DNA from 4 places in the Paenibacillus sp. CF095 genome. Region 1 is predicted to be linked to each of the others. Evidence: riboswitches for the same ligand, from Rfam matches in the RefSeq annotation. Region 1 holds a riboswitch; each other region holds the start of a gene.
What was found. A riboswitch is a leader RNA that binds a small molecule or an ion and turns the genes downstream of it on or off. The one in region 1 is predicted to bind cyclic di-AMP.
Positions count from the first base shown of each region.

Region 1 (3,126 bases):
GGAATGGCAGACACGCTATCTTGAGGGGGTAGTGGGCGTATGCCCGTGGAGGTTCGAGTCCTCTCGACCGCATCATATGAACGATTAAAAAGAAGCTTTCCATTAATGGAAGGCTTCTTTTTTTGTCTTTTTGAACAGTTTGACATCAAAGTTGATAAAAAAGGCCATCCATTACCGGGGCAATGCTGCTCTACCTTCCGGCTACGGGTGGCCAATGTATTATTTTTGCAGCAAGTTCTTGATATCTTCTTCAATCTTGTCCGGTGTTGTTTTGGGAGCATAACGTTTAATTACCTGTCCGTTCTGATCCACAAGAAATTTGGTGAAATTCCATTTGATTGCTTTGGAGCCGAGCAGGCCAGGAGCTTCTGTGCTAAGGTGCTGGAAGAGAGGGTGAGCGCTTGAGCCGTTCACATCAATTTTCTCAAACATAGGGAAGCTCACGCCATAATTCATCTGACAGAACTCGGCGATATCGTCGGAAGATCCTTTTTCCTGGGCAAACTGGTTGCTTGGAAAACCAAGGACTTCAAATGGCGCATCCTTGAACTTGTCTTGCAATTCTTGCAGACCTTTGAATTGAGGTGTAAGGCCGCATGAGCTTGCCGTATTCACAATCAGTAACACTTTGTCACGGTAGTCGGACATTTCAACTTCTTGACCGCGAAGGGTATTCACTTTGTAATCGTAGACTGTCATCTAAATCGCCTCCATGATATCATCTGATACCTCTTATTATATTGGTTACAATTAAATAATGCAAAACTAATATGGTGTTAAATGAATCAAAAGAGGCAAGTTGTGCAGAATGCGTGAATGAAATGCGTAGTGATTTTCGTCAGAGTGAGAATTAGATAGATTTAAAGAGATGGATAGAGTATGACCTTGTTGTAAGCGCTATTATATGTGAGTATTGCCGAAAATCTGTCGATTCGGTGATCTGTGCGGACTTTACACCGACATGGCGCGGGTGTATGATTCATAACGTAATTTCAATTTAAACTAAATTGTACCTGAAAAACGAAACAAACGATAATATCGCTCGATCTTATTTTAAGATATACGAACGATGTTTTAATCGCTGAGTTTCCATTCATTGATGAGTGGGAAACGGGGGAACCAACAGAATGCGCTGTCCAGGACAGTAGGCATTCATGGGGTGAATTTTCCGGTGACAGCCGGAAATAGGGCGACTCTCGCGCCCGAATCCGTCAGCTAACCTCGTAAGCGTTAAAGGGAGAGGCAACAAGCCGTACGCTGGTTCATGGCGTTTTCGCCATGGGTTCTTTAAGAAGCGTTCGGGAGGCCTTGGTCCCCCACGCTTCTTTTTTGTTGTCTTTTCACGCCAAGGGAGGAACGAATGATGGATACTGAGATGATCTTAGTGACTGCTCCAAATGAAGCAGGACGCAAATTTATCAAATTGCTGATGTACAAAAAAATGCCGTTTGCCGTTCTAACCAACAGTGCAGGGGAAGAGCGCAGACTCCGTAGAATCGGAGTAGAACATGTCATTCGCATGAATACGGCTGCAGCTCAAAAATGGTTTTTGCCGCAGGGCAGCGTAGGCAACGTGTTTATTTTCGAGAACAGCCTGAATCTGACCTGTCGTTATTTACAGATCTGCCGTTCATGGACATCGAAATCCCTGTGCGTCATTACAGAGCAGAGTCATCCTAAGGGCATCTATCGGGGCATGGGCGCAGACCGGATTGTATATTCGCTCAATGGGGAAGTTGGCTTTCTCCTCAATGGGTAATGCCATAGCTTGTGATTGCTCAGGTGTAAGGTGCCTGTTATAATTGAATGTATCGATAAACGGAAATTTGAGGAGACTCATGCATGATGGTGAGTCTTCTTTTTTATGGTTTTAAAGGTAGTTCAAGACTTTTTGAACACGAACTTTTAGATTTGGATCAGGAATCACCTGTGGCTTACAAGGAGGAATTGGCGTGCCGGATGTAGGTGGATTGAAATGGTTGTTTTTTGATGTTGGAGATACGCTGGTGGATGAATGGGAGCCGGTTGATGATATTATCGGACAGTTCGTCCGTGAAGCCTGTGCTTTGGGATATCCGGTAAAGATTGAGGCGGTACGCGAACTGTTCGCGAACTGTTACCGAAAATATGAGCAATGGCCTATGAGAGTGGCGATTCGCACATTCGTTGAAGACGAGGGACACCAGAAACAGATTCAGGACAAGCTGAAGTTTCAAAAAGATCTTGAACGTCCTTTTCCTTCAGCGGATTCCGTTCTTCAGCAGTTGTCACGGTATTATCGTATTGGCATTATTGCCAATCAGAGTCCTGGAACGGAAGAAAGACTGGAGAGCTACGGCTTGCGGAAGTATGTTGATGTTCTGGCGTGTTCGGCTGAAGAAGGAGTGTCCAAGCCAGACCCTGAGTTATACGCTGTGGCCTTGAAGCAGGCCGGTTGTGAACCGGAGGAAGCCGTCATGATCGGCGATCGGATCGATAACGACATTATACCTGCTCGGAAGCTGGGCATGCGTACAATTCGGATTATGCAGGGTTACGGAAGATTCCAGCCAGACCGATCGGATGACGAACGTGCGGATTGGACTGTTAATTCATTGGATGAACTCCTGCCATTACTGGTGCCCAATCAGGATTAGATAATTGTTTATTAGAGTTTAGCGTTTTATTATAAAAGGAAACATGTTGCTGTATTGCAACAATAAAGGCTGATCAACTTGGGTATAGAATACCGCAGTTGATCAGCCTTTTTAGTATTTAGTCGATAAGAACGAGATTAGAATAACCGAATCGTCTGAATGATCAGATATACATTCAGCACAACGATAATCGCGGCAATGACCCATGAGATGATTTTGAGCCACAATTTGTTGGCGAATGCACCCATGCTTTTTTTATCACTCGTGAACATCACCAGGGGAATTACAGCAAAGGGTAATTGAAGAGACAGCACGACCTGGCTCAAAATGAGCAGTTCTTCTGTGCCATGTTCTCCTGCAATGGCTGTGACAATTACCGCCGGGATGATGGCGATCAGACGTGTGACCAGTCTGCGCAGCCAAGCCGGAATTCGAATGTTCAGGAAACCTTCCATAACGATCTGCCCAGCGAGTGTACCTGTAAGGGTGG
Region 1 covers NZ_FMZN01000001.1:3,784,811-3,787,936, reverse strand. The annotation lists tRNA gene BLS69_RS16795 (tRNA-Leu) at 1-72, shown strand, start outside; gene BLS69_RS16790 (glutathione peroxidase) at 220-699, opposite strand; cyclic di-AMP (ydaO/yuaA leader) riboswitch at 1,070-1,245, shown strand; gene BLS69_RS16785 (HAD family hydrolase) at 1,361-1,759, shown strand; gene BLS69_RS16780 (HAD family hydrolase) at 1,953-2,636, shown strand; gene BLS69_RS16775 (Nramp family divalent metal transporter) at 2,774-3,126, opposite strand, start outside.

Region 2 (3,126 bases), 2.4 Mb from region 1:
AAAATATGCCGATACGTTCAAAACCAATGGTCCTTCAACAAAGAAGGTTGCACTGACTTTTGATGATGTACCTGATCCACGGTTTACTCCACAAGTGCTGGATGTATTGAAGAAAAACAATGTCAGAGCTACATTTTTCATCGTGGGTAGTCGTGCTGAGAAACATCCGGATCTGGTGAAACGCATCGTTAAGGAAGGGCATATGGTTGGTAATCACAGCTACAATCATCCTGAATTCAGTAAGCTGTCGATGAATGCCTTTCGCAAACAAATTTTACATACCGGGGATATTATTCGACATTTGGCGGGATATACGCCCAAGATAATTCGGCCACCTTATGGAGACATTAATGAAGAACAGCTGCAATGGGCTGCTAAACAACACTATAGCATTGTAAACTGGAACGTTGACTCACTGGACTGGAAAGGCCTCTCCAAGGAAGAGGTGAAGGATAACATCCTATCTGCCGTGAAACCTGGCTCCATCGTTTTGCAACATGCAGGAGGCGGTGTGGGATCTAACCTGAACGGTACGATTGAGGCATTGCCTGAAATAATTGAAGAACTGCGTAACCGGGGATATGAACTGGTCACCTTGGACGAGATGTTGGGATTGCCAAAGGCCAAAGATTAAGATGACCGTGATAGCAAATAATGCAATATTAAAAGGGTGCTGTTCAATCGCAAATTAGCGACTGGCAGACACCCTATTTGAATTCGTTAGATGTAATTTACTTTCTACTTGAGAATATACAGCTCGATATCCTGGAAACCAAATGTACTTACGGACTGTTTGCTACCCGGGATAAAGATATCAATCCGGTGACCCTTGATTGCACCGCCCACATCACGCGCTGTGGCTACAAAAGCCTGTTTTGGCAATCCTGGATGGCTGTGACCAGTTACCAGTACTTTGGTTCCGAGTGGAATTACACTTGGATCAACTGCAATCGTACCCAGTTCAAGGTCATTTCCGAAATAATCGACTGCACCCCATCCTCCATTTTCAGACGGATCTGCAGAGTATGCCGTTGCTTTCACGTTCACAGCTTTGCTGTAATCAAATGTTTTACCCCAGGCTTGAACCACTTTGTTATCTGCGTTAACGTCCAAGCTTGCTGTAGTAACCGTTTTGGCTTGGGTCTTGCTCTCCGTCGCCGCGGCAGCTACATTGTTTGCCTTACCGGGAATCGTAATTTTCAAACCACCATAAATATTGTAAGGTGAAATGTCGTTATTTGCTTTAACCAACGTGTTCATTGCTACTCCATATTGTTTTGATAAGGTGTAGAAGGTATCCCCTTCTTTGGCCACATGAACTGAATCGGCGTGAGCCGGAACGGCTTGAATGAGCATTGCTGTTGTCAATAATGCTACTGCTGTTTTGGCTATACGTTTCTTGTTAATCATGGTCTTCCTCCCTCATTGTGCCTGCGAAGTTAGTTGTCGGATTCGGATGAGGAGCCCACCCTATAGGTTCTTCATTACATTTAAAACGTTATGTACCCCTAATTCACCCCAAGCAGTGTGCTGTAGATCTTCCCCCTGCACAATCTGCATCGTTACATCCCCCGCACTCCCTGTCCGGAAGTTTCGGCAGAGTTCAATATATCACAATTTTGTAACCTGAACTTGTAGTAATTCTTACCAAATGGTTTTTAGCGCGTAAGCATATGTAAGAATACTGGATACTTTAGAAATATTGGACGACTCGATCCTTTACATTTGGTAACAGAATAGTTACTTTTTCGAATTCATACGTGATTATTATCCATAAAAAATAGCGTTACCGACTCGAAGTCAGTAACGCTATTTGATCACTTCGTTTAGAGTACTTTCGCAAGAAAATCACGTGTACGTGAATTTTTTGGTGCTCCAAACACCTCATCAGGTGTTCCCTCTTCTACAATAACCCCGCCATCCATGAACAGGATCCGGTCTCCCACTTCACGTGCAAAACCCATCTCATGTGTTACGATGACCATCGTCATCCCGCCTTCTGCAAGACGTTTCATGACATCCAACACTTCACCGACCATCTCGGGGTCCAGTGCCGAAGTAGGCTCGTCAAACAGCATCACATGCGGCTGCATGGCCAATGCTCTAGCAATGGCGATCCGTTGCTTCTGTCCACCAGACAGCTGATTCGGGAATGTATCTTTTTTATCGTACAAGCCCACGGTGTTAAGCAGATCAGCAGCAATTTTCTCCGCTTCCTGAGTGGATTGTTTCTTCACTTTAATTGGAGCAATCGTGATGTTTTGCTGTACCGTTTTGTGTGGGAACAGGTTGAAATGCTGGAACACCATGCCCATTTTTTCCCGAGTTGCATTAATGTTGTGCTTCGGATCAGTGATTGACACGCCTTCAAAATCAATCTCACCCGAGGTAGGCTGTTCCAACAGATTCAGACAACGTAAGAAAGTACTTTTACCTGAACCGGAAGGGCCGATGACTACGACAACCTCACCTTTGCCAATTGTCACGTTAATGCCTTTAAGCACATCGTTATTTCCATAAGATTTGTGTAATTGTCTAACGTCTATCACTTGCACTCAACTTCCTTTCCAGTCGTCCCAGCAGCTTGGACAAAATGAACGTTAATACAAAGTAGATGGCTGCTGCAATCAAAAATGGACTCAAGCCTTGATACGTAATGTTTTTGACCACACTTGCCTGATACATAATGTCCACCATACCGATAACGGAGATAATAGAGGATTCCTTGATGATGGTTATGAATTCATTACCGATTGCCGGTAATACAGCTTTGAAGGCCTGTGGCAATATGATATAACGCATCGCATCGCCTCTTCCCATACCTAGGGAACGAGCTGCCTCCAACTGACCACGATCTACACCTTGAATACCCGCACGGAAAATCTCTGCCAGATATGCACCACTATTGATTGAAAGTGTAATGATACCTGCCTGAAGTGCAGTAAAGTTAATGCCAAAGCTCAGGGAAAAACCATAGTAAATAATCATTAATTGTACCAGCATCGGTGTGCCACGAATCACTTCAACGTAAGCAGTACCGATCCAGCGCAAGATTGCAGCGTCATGCAAACGGAACAAACAGATGATTAATCCGATAATTACCCCGAAAATAACACCCAGTGCGGA
Region 2 covers NZ_FMZN01000001.1:1,375,644-1,378,769, reverse strand. The annotation lists gene BLS69_RS06100 (polysaccharide deacetylase family protein) at 1-634, shown strand, start outside; gene BLS69_RS06095 (3D domain-containing protein) at 739-1,410, opposite strand; cyclic di-AMP (ydaO/yuaA leader) riboswitch at 1,413-1,609, opposite strand; gene BLS69_RS06090 (amino acid ABC transporter ATP-binding protein) at 1,827-2,549, opposite strand; gene BLS69_RS06085 (ABC transporter substrate-binding protein/permease) at 2,536-3,126, opposite strand, start outside.
Region 2: linked by a shared signal. The riboswitch ahead of BLS69_RS06095 (3D domain-containing protein) and the one ahead of BLS69_RS16785 (HAD family hydrolase) in region 1 are both predicted to bind cyclic di-AMP.

Region 3 (3,126 bases), on a different contig from region 1:
TTGGAAGTTTGATTCACAGAATGAGTATGCAGCCAATGTCTATACACGTGGCAAGCTTGTATTGCTTGGGATCGAACATCAAGTCGGGGCGAAAACGATGGAACGCATTCTCTCTACCTATGTGAAGAAGTACCGCTTCAAACATCCCACTTCGGCTGATTTTCAGAACGTTGTGGAACAAGTGACCCGCACTTCCTGGTCTGATTATTTTGATCAATATGTCTATGGTAACGGGATGGCTGACTTTGCTGTAGAGAAGATTCGTGTTACGCCCGTACAGAAAGACGGTCAAACATTGTACGAGTCATCCGTGACGATCGCAAAAAAAGGGAGTGATTACAACGCCGTTCCTGTTCGCATTGCTTTTGAAGACGGACATATCCTCACCAAGCAATGGAATGGCAAAGAAGATCGCATCACCTATAAATTAACTCACACATCCCCCGTATCCTGGGCCATGACCGATCCCCTGTACTCGATCGTGCTGGAGAACCGCCATATGAACAATTTCCTGAAATCCGGACTAGATGAGCAAGCGAAATCCCGCTGGAGCATGAGTGTAACCAAACTAATAGAAGCCATATTCGGAGGTCTGTCATGGTGAGGTGGAAACGGTGAAAGCAAAAATACGTGAAGGCTGGTTTCTCGTCCGTCAGCATATGTTCATTGCCGCACTCTTATTTCTATATCAACTCATTTGGGGATATTTCTTCTATCGAATGGTACAATCGGCGGTCATCCCCCTACTCCTGCGCTATCCAGATTCTGATGCCGGGGAACTGAGTACACTTTTGTTCAAAATGGAAAGTCAACTCAACCTGTCTACCCATCCGGAGGTTCATCGTTATCTATGGATTCTAGGGGGCATGCTACTGGTTCGCATGTTGATCAGCCCCCTCATTCAGGCAGGACTGCTCTACTCACTTCAGCACTTTAATTCTACAGAAGAGCGCATCCCCTTTGTCCGCGGAATCAAAAATCTGTGGAAACCGATGCTGCTGCTCCACACCATACGTACTTTATTGATACTTCTGCCCGCCTACTGGCTCATACCGAAGCTCTACTCGATTCTCATGGACGGATTTCATTCCCTTCAATTACTTTTGCCTGGTATACCTTATGTTGCTGCCTGGATTGTATATGGTTGGATCATCCACCATGCCATACTCTACATGCAGTTCGGTGTGTCGGCACCAGAAGGAGAAGGCGGGGCTCACGGTATTCTCAAAGCACTCTGGATTGCACTGCGTCATCTCATCGCTGTAATCGGCATTGCACTCCTGCTGGGCGGAGTACACCTGCTCGTCTTTGGTTCATTCACTTCAGCCTCATGGTTATTAACGGGACTTACCGGACTTATACTACAACAGACGTATCCACTTGCTAGATGTCTATTAAGTCTGTGGAAAATATGCAGCCATTTCCGATTATGGCAGTCCAAAATATCCAAAGGTGAGAGCAGATAGTTTAAAAATTGTTACCATCGTATGTTAAACTCACGGCCTAATATGTACTTATAAATAGGCAAACCTCAACCTTTCCCCGTCAAAGGTCGAGGTTTTTTTTGCTAAATTTGTTGCTAAACGTTGCCAAAGCCGTACTCCTCTGTTACAATAATCGCAGTGAGTTTTTAGTAACAACTTTGTAATCTTTACATTCATATTTGTAACTACTTAAAATTAAATCGTCATTTCTTGATTTCGCAGGTGCATAACTAGCATAGCCAAATTCCTGGCACCTGGGAAGCGGGGGAACCAGTTATGGGTGAATTGATCTTGCTACAGAGGGATCATAGGGGACCTTCAACCGAATCCTTAAGCTAACCTCGCAGGCGTTGGAAGGGGAATATCTCTTGTTCAAGAAGAAATTAACCGCAGCTGTACTTAGCATCACATTCGCTTTATCGCTTGGTGCAGGTAGCGCATTCGCAGATTCAAAGATGGACACAGTAATTGATTCAGCAATGGGAACTACATACAAAAGTGGGGGAACAACGCTTAACGGCTTTGACTGCTCCGGATTTACACGGTATGTATTCGACAAGTTGGGTATTGATTTGGCACGCCAATCCAGTTCCCAATTCGACATGGGCGATTCCGTATCACGCATGGAAATGAGAGCTGGCGATCTGGTGTTCTTTAATACAACAGGTAAAGGCGTATCACATGTAGGAATCTTTGTAGGGGATGGAAAGTTCGCACACTCCTCTTCTTCCAAAGGCGTTACGATCAGTGCATTGAGTGAAAGCTATTGGGCCAATCGTTATGTTGGCGCGAAACGGATTATGAGCACGGACGCATATGAATCACTGGCCCTTGACTAGGGACAAGCTGAGCAACATGATGCTGTAACCATTAACCATACTGGAACGAAGCAAGAAGCATAACAGAACCGCCCGGTACATTCTCCGCAGGAATGTATCCGGCGGTTTTTTTGTGCTTCAATCCTTATTCATGTTGCAAGTTATACTCAGGGCATATCCTGCGACATCAACAGGTTCATTTTGCGTTCGTTCGTCCGTGCCCTTATGATGTTTTTACCCATCCCGTTATAATATAAACGGAATTACCGGAACTTTTGTTTCATTTTTTTTCTTGAGAAGGAAGACTTGCTAAATGAACATCTCTTTTGTAGAGTGGACAAAGAGTTCTGTTTCAAGGAAAGGAGCATGCAGGTGTATGAAGGAAACCCCTGTGACGTTTCACGTTGTACCCATGCGAGAAGAACATGCGGAGCTTATCTGCAGTTGGCAGTATGACCCGCCTTACAATATCTACAGCTGGCTCCCCTGGGACCAGATGAAAGCTCTGGAAGTGGAATTCGGAGATGCACAGCTGCGGCAGGAGCAATATGCGATCGTCCTGGATCAGAACGATCGTATATGTGGGTTTGCTCAATACTTCCCACTTGAAGGGGTAACCCGGATTGGCCTTGGCATGCATCCAGAGCTGTGTGGTCAGGGTCAAGGGACAGCTTTTGTCACTGCCATTGTACAGGAAGCCATTCGCCGAAATCCCACGAACGAGATTGATCTGGAAGTACTCACTTGGAATGCTCGTGCCATTCAAGTCTATCTGAAGAGTGGATTTGTCACCCAAGATACATACGAACGACAGACCCCAAGCG
Region 3 covers NZ_FMZN01000012.1:28,733-31,858, forward strand. The annotation lists gene BLS69_RS31370 (M1 family metallopeptidase) at 1-604, shown strand, start outside; gene BLS69_RS31375 (hypothetical protein) at 615-1,466, shown strand; cyclic di-AMP (ydaO/yuaA leader) riboswitch at 1,712-1,849, shown strand; gene BLS69_RS31380 (C40 family peptidase) at 1,853-2,323, shown strand; gene BLS69_RS31385 (GNAT family N-acetyltransferase) at 2,679-3,126, shown strand, end outside.
Region 3: linked by a shared signal. The riboswitch ahead of BLS69_RS31380 (C40 family peptidase) and the one ahead of BLS69_RS16785 (HAD family hydrolase) in region 1 are both predicted to bind cyclic di-AMP.

Region 4 (3,126 bases), 720 kb from region 1:
ACAAATTACAGCTTGGAAGGCCAGTTGCCATACCATGCATAACCGCCTCTTCTTTCTTTATCAATATCACTTAATTTGTATTTAACTACCCCGTCACGACCAATAAAGATTGGTTTATCCGTTCCTATCTCATAGAAGCGTGCCCAAATTGGTGCAGCTTTGGAATCTGCGATAATTTTACTGTCTCCATTAGCTCTTTCATACTTGTAACCCGTAATTTTCACCTTGTTAAACCAAGCCTCAGCTCCTTTAATGGATGCGGTAATTTTAGCGTTAGCAGGTCTGGTTTTTAGAAATTTAACAATCGTTACACTCTCTCCAGCTGTCAGCGATGGCACTTCGTAGATTCTTGCGCTCGCTGGTTTAAGGGAACTGGAATCATGTTGTTGTCCCCATGCTGTCAACTTACCACCTGAAACGACTTGTGTATTCAGAATCGCCTCCACACCCTTGGCAACTGAATTTTTACTGCGGTTAGCAAGTGTGCTGTCGATAAATGAAAAATCACCTTTGCGGGCTGCTACTTCATCCAGCATGATCATTACATTAATCATGGCATCATCATTATAGGTAATGTGCTTGTGATATCCGGAGCTTTGGTAGACCTGTGGCCATCCTCCGTTTGAATACTGCATGTTGATCAAAAAGTTAATTCCTTTGATTGCAGCTGTGGAGTATCGCGGATCATTCGTCTTTTTAAATTCCTTCGCCAATCTTCTAATTTCTGAGTATGTAGCCTTGTTGTCTATCGTGGACTTCGCCCACTCTCCACTTGTCTGTTTATAATCTTTTCTCCAACCTCCATCTGGCAGCTGGTTCTTCAAAATATCAGAAATACTCGCTGTAGTACCCGATGCATCCGCAGCAGATACCGTCCCTACAGGGAGAACTGCCATTCCAACTGCTGAGAACACCATCGTACATGCCAGGACAAAAGTAATTATTTTCTTCGCTTTCAAATGTAACACTCTCCTATGTTCGTTTTTATAAATCTGCCACTTCTACTTTACCTATGATAAGCGTCCCCAAACCTCCTTTATTTGTATTTATCGCATAATAAAATCAATTTTAATCCAATATGTGGATTGGATAATCAGATAATATGCAAAAAATCGATTTTTGTCAATATATGCAACTTAATGAATATAATCTCTCTAATTCTACATAACGGAATAGTTCTTTTAACTCATGACAAACCTATTTATTTATCCAAATTCGTCTTAAACGAATCAATAATGACGTTTTTGTCATGAATGATACCCAAACTTAATCCCTTCTTTCATATAAAAACCTTAATTCCGCTAACATTGAGGTATTACGAAGGGTTTTAAATGGGTTTGACAATTACGCATTTATGCAATATAGTTTCAAATAGTTACAAAAACTTAATTATTCATTGCCGAGTTTCATGTTTGAAAACGGGGGAACCAATTTGGGTGAATTATTCTTATACATAGGAAATATAGGGAACCTTCTACCGAACCCTTAGCTAACTCCGTAGGCATCGAAGGGAGAACATTGATTTTGAAAAAACTGATTATCTCCATTTTTGGAGCAGCTGTATTATTTACATCCGGGGCAACAAGCACAGAGGCAAGCAGTATCAACTCCGTAGTGAACAACATGACAGGTATTCCTTACAAATGGGGTGGCACGACTGTAGCCGGCTTCGACTGTTCTGGTTTTATGAGATATCTTTTCAACAAATACAGCATTGAATTGCCACGTACTTCTCAGCAGCAAGCCAAAGCAGGTACTCCGGTAGCCAAAAGCAATGTTCGGACAGGTGATCTGGTGTTCTTTAATACAACAGGCAAAGGCATTTCACATACAGGTGTATATATCGGCGGCGGACAATTCGCTCATGCCTCCAGCAGTAAAGGTGTAAGCATCACGAAGTTATCGAATCCATACTTCAATGACCGCTATGTAACAGCACGTCGGGTAACTGGACAGTTTATGTATGATAAAATGTTAGGTAAAATGTAATTCACATACAAAAAGGCATCGGTTATTAACCGGATGCCTTTTTTGTACTTAAAATGTATGTTGCATTGCTTACTAATGCAGCGCCTTCTGCACTCGCATCGCACCCTGAGACAGGGCATGTCCTCCTCCAACAGCTCCGGCCACGGCTACGGTCTCCATAATCTCCTGATCTGTTGCACCCTTGGCACGTGCTTCTTCTACATGGTAGAAGGTACATACCTCATTGTTGGCGAATAATCCAATGCCAAGTGCAATTAGCTGTTTTGTCTTGGCATCAATCACGCCTGGTTGGAAGCATTCTCCCGTAAACTCATGATATGACTTCACCACACCTGGCAGTACATCGCTTAATGCTCCAATCTGATCCTTGTAGGCATGAACTTTATCATTCATCAATGTCATGGCTTGTAGCACACCCTCTCGGCTATAGTTACAGATCTTCCTCACTGTACCTATCTTCTCTCCCGAGTGAGTCAATTATGCCAAGAAATCATGGTAATTCCAAACATTTAACGCTCATGGCTCTGCCATAATTATAAGCTGTTACTCACTAAGTGGACTCTGGCGCGGCTCACTGAACAGCTGATATTTGTAACTGCGATCCAGCTTAACGACACGTCGATTCTGACGACGGATAAGTACCTGCTCGCCATCCCAGGCAACAACAATCCCGGTTACATCGTTAGATTCCAGCTCGTCCCGTACTACTCTTACTTTCTCACCTGACAGACGCAGGGCGTCCAGTTCTGTATCACTGATCATCTTCATGGCTCCTATATTCCAAATTTATTTACAAAAAGAGACCTAAATGAAAAGTCATTTAGGTCTCACGTGACTGTATTGGACTGTCATGTCATTCGAAATTATGTCCCGACTGAAAGTTACCGCTGCGCGTGCTCTTTGCTGTCGTTCTTCTCGAACCAAAAATCAAGCACTTTGGCGGACATCACACGTTCTTCAAGGTACTCCACTTGATGCGGTGTAAATTGTTCTTTCCAAGAGAAGGACAACTCTTCGCATAAGCCTACAATCGTCAGTAATTCTGACCAGGCAACATAGCGTTTGTACCAGAAAAATTGAGGATGTTCAATCATATAGGGATAAAGGTCATCGAATTCCGTATGTTTACAATCCAGG
Region 4 covers NZ_FMZN01000001.1:3,068,680-3,071,805, forward strand. The annotation lists gene pelA (pectate lyase) at 6-959, opposite strand; cyclic di-AMP (ydaO/yuaA leader) riboswitch at 1,388-1,519, shown strand; gene BLS69_RS13255 (C40 family peptidase) at 1,525-1,989, shown strand; gene BLS69_RS13260 (carboxymuconolactone decarboxylase family protein) at 2,062-2,391, opposite strand; gene BLS69_RS13265 (hypothetical protein) at 2,533-2,751, opposite strand; gene BLS69_RS13270 (hypothetical protein) at 2,871-3,126, opposite strand, start outside.
Region 4: linked by a shared signal. The riboswitch ahead of BLS69_RS13255 (C40 family peptidase) and the one ahead of BLS69_RS16785 (HAD family hydrolase) in region 1 are both predicted to bind cyclic di-AMP.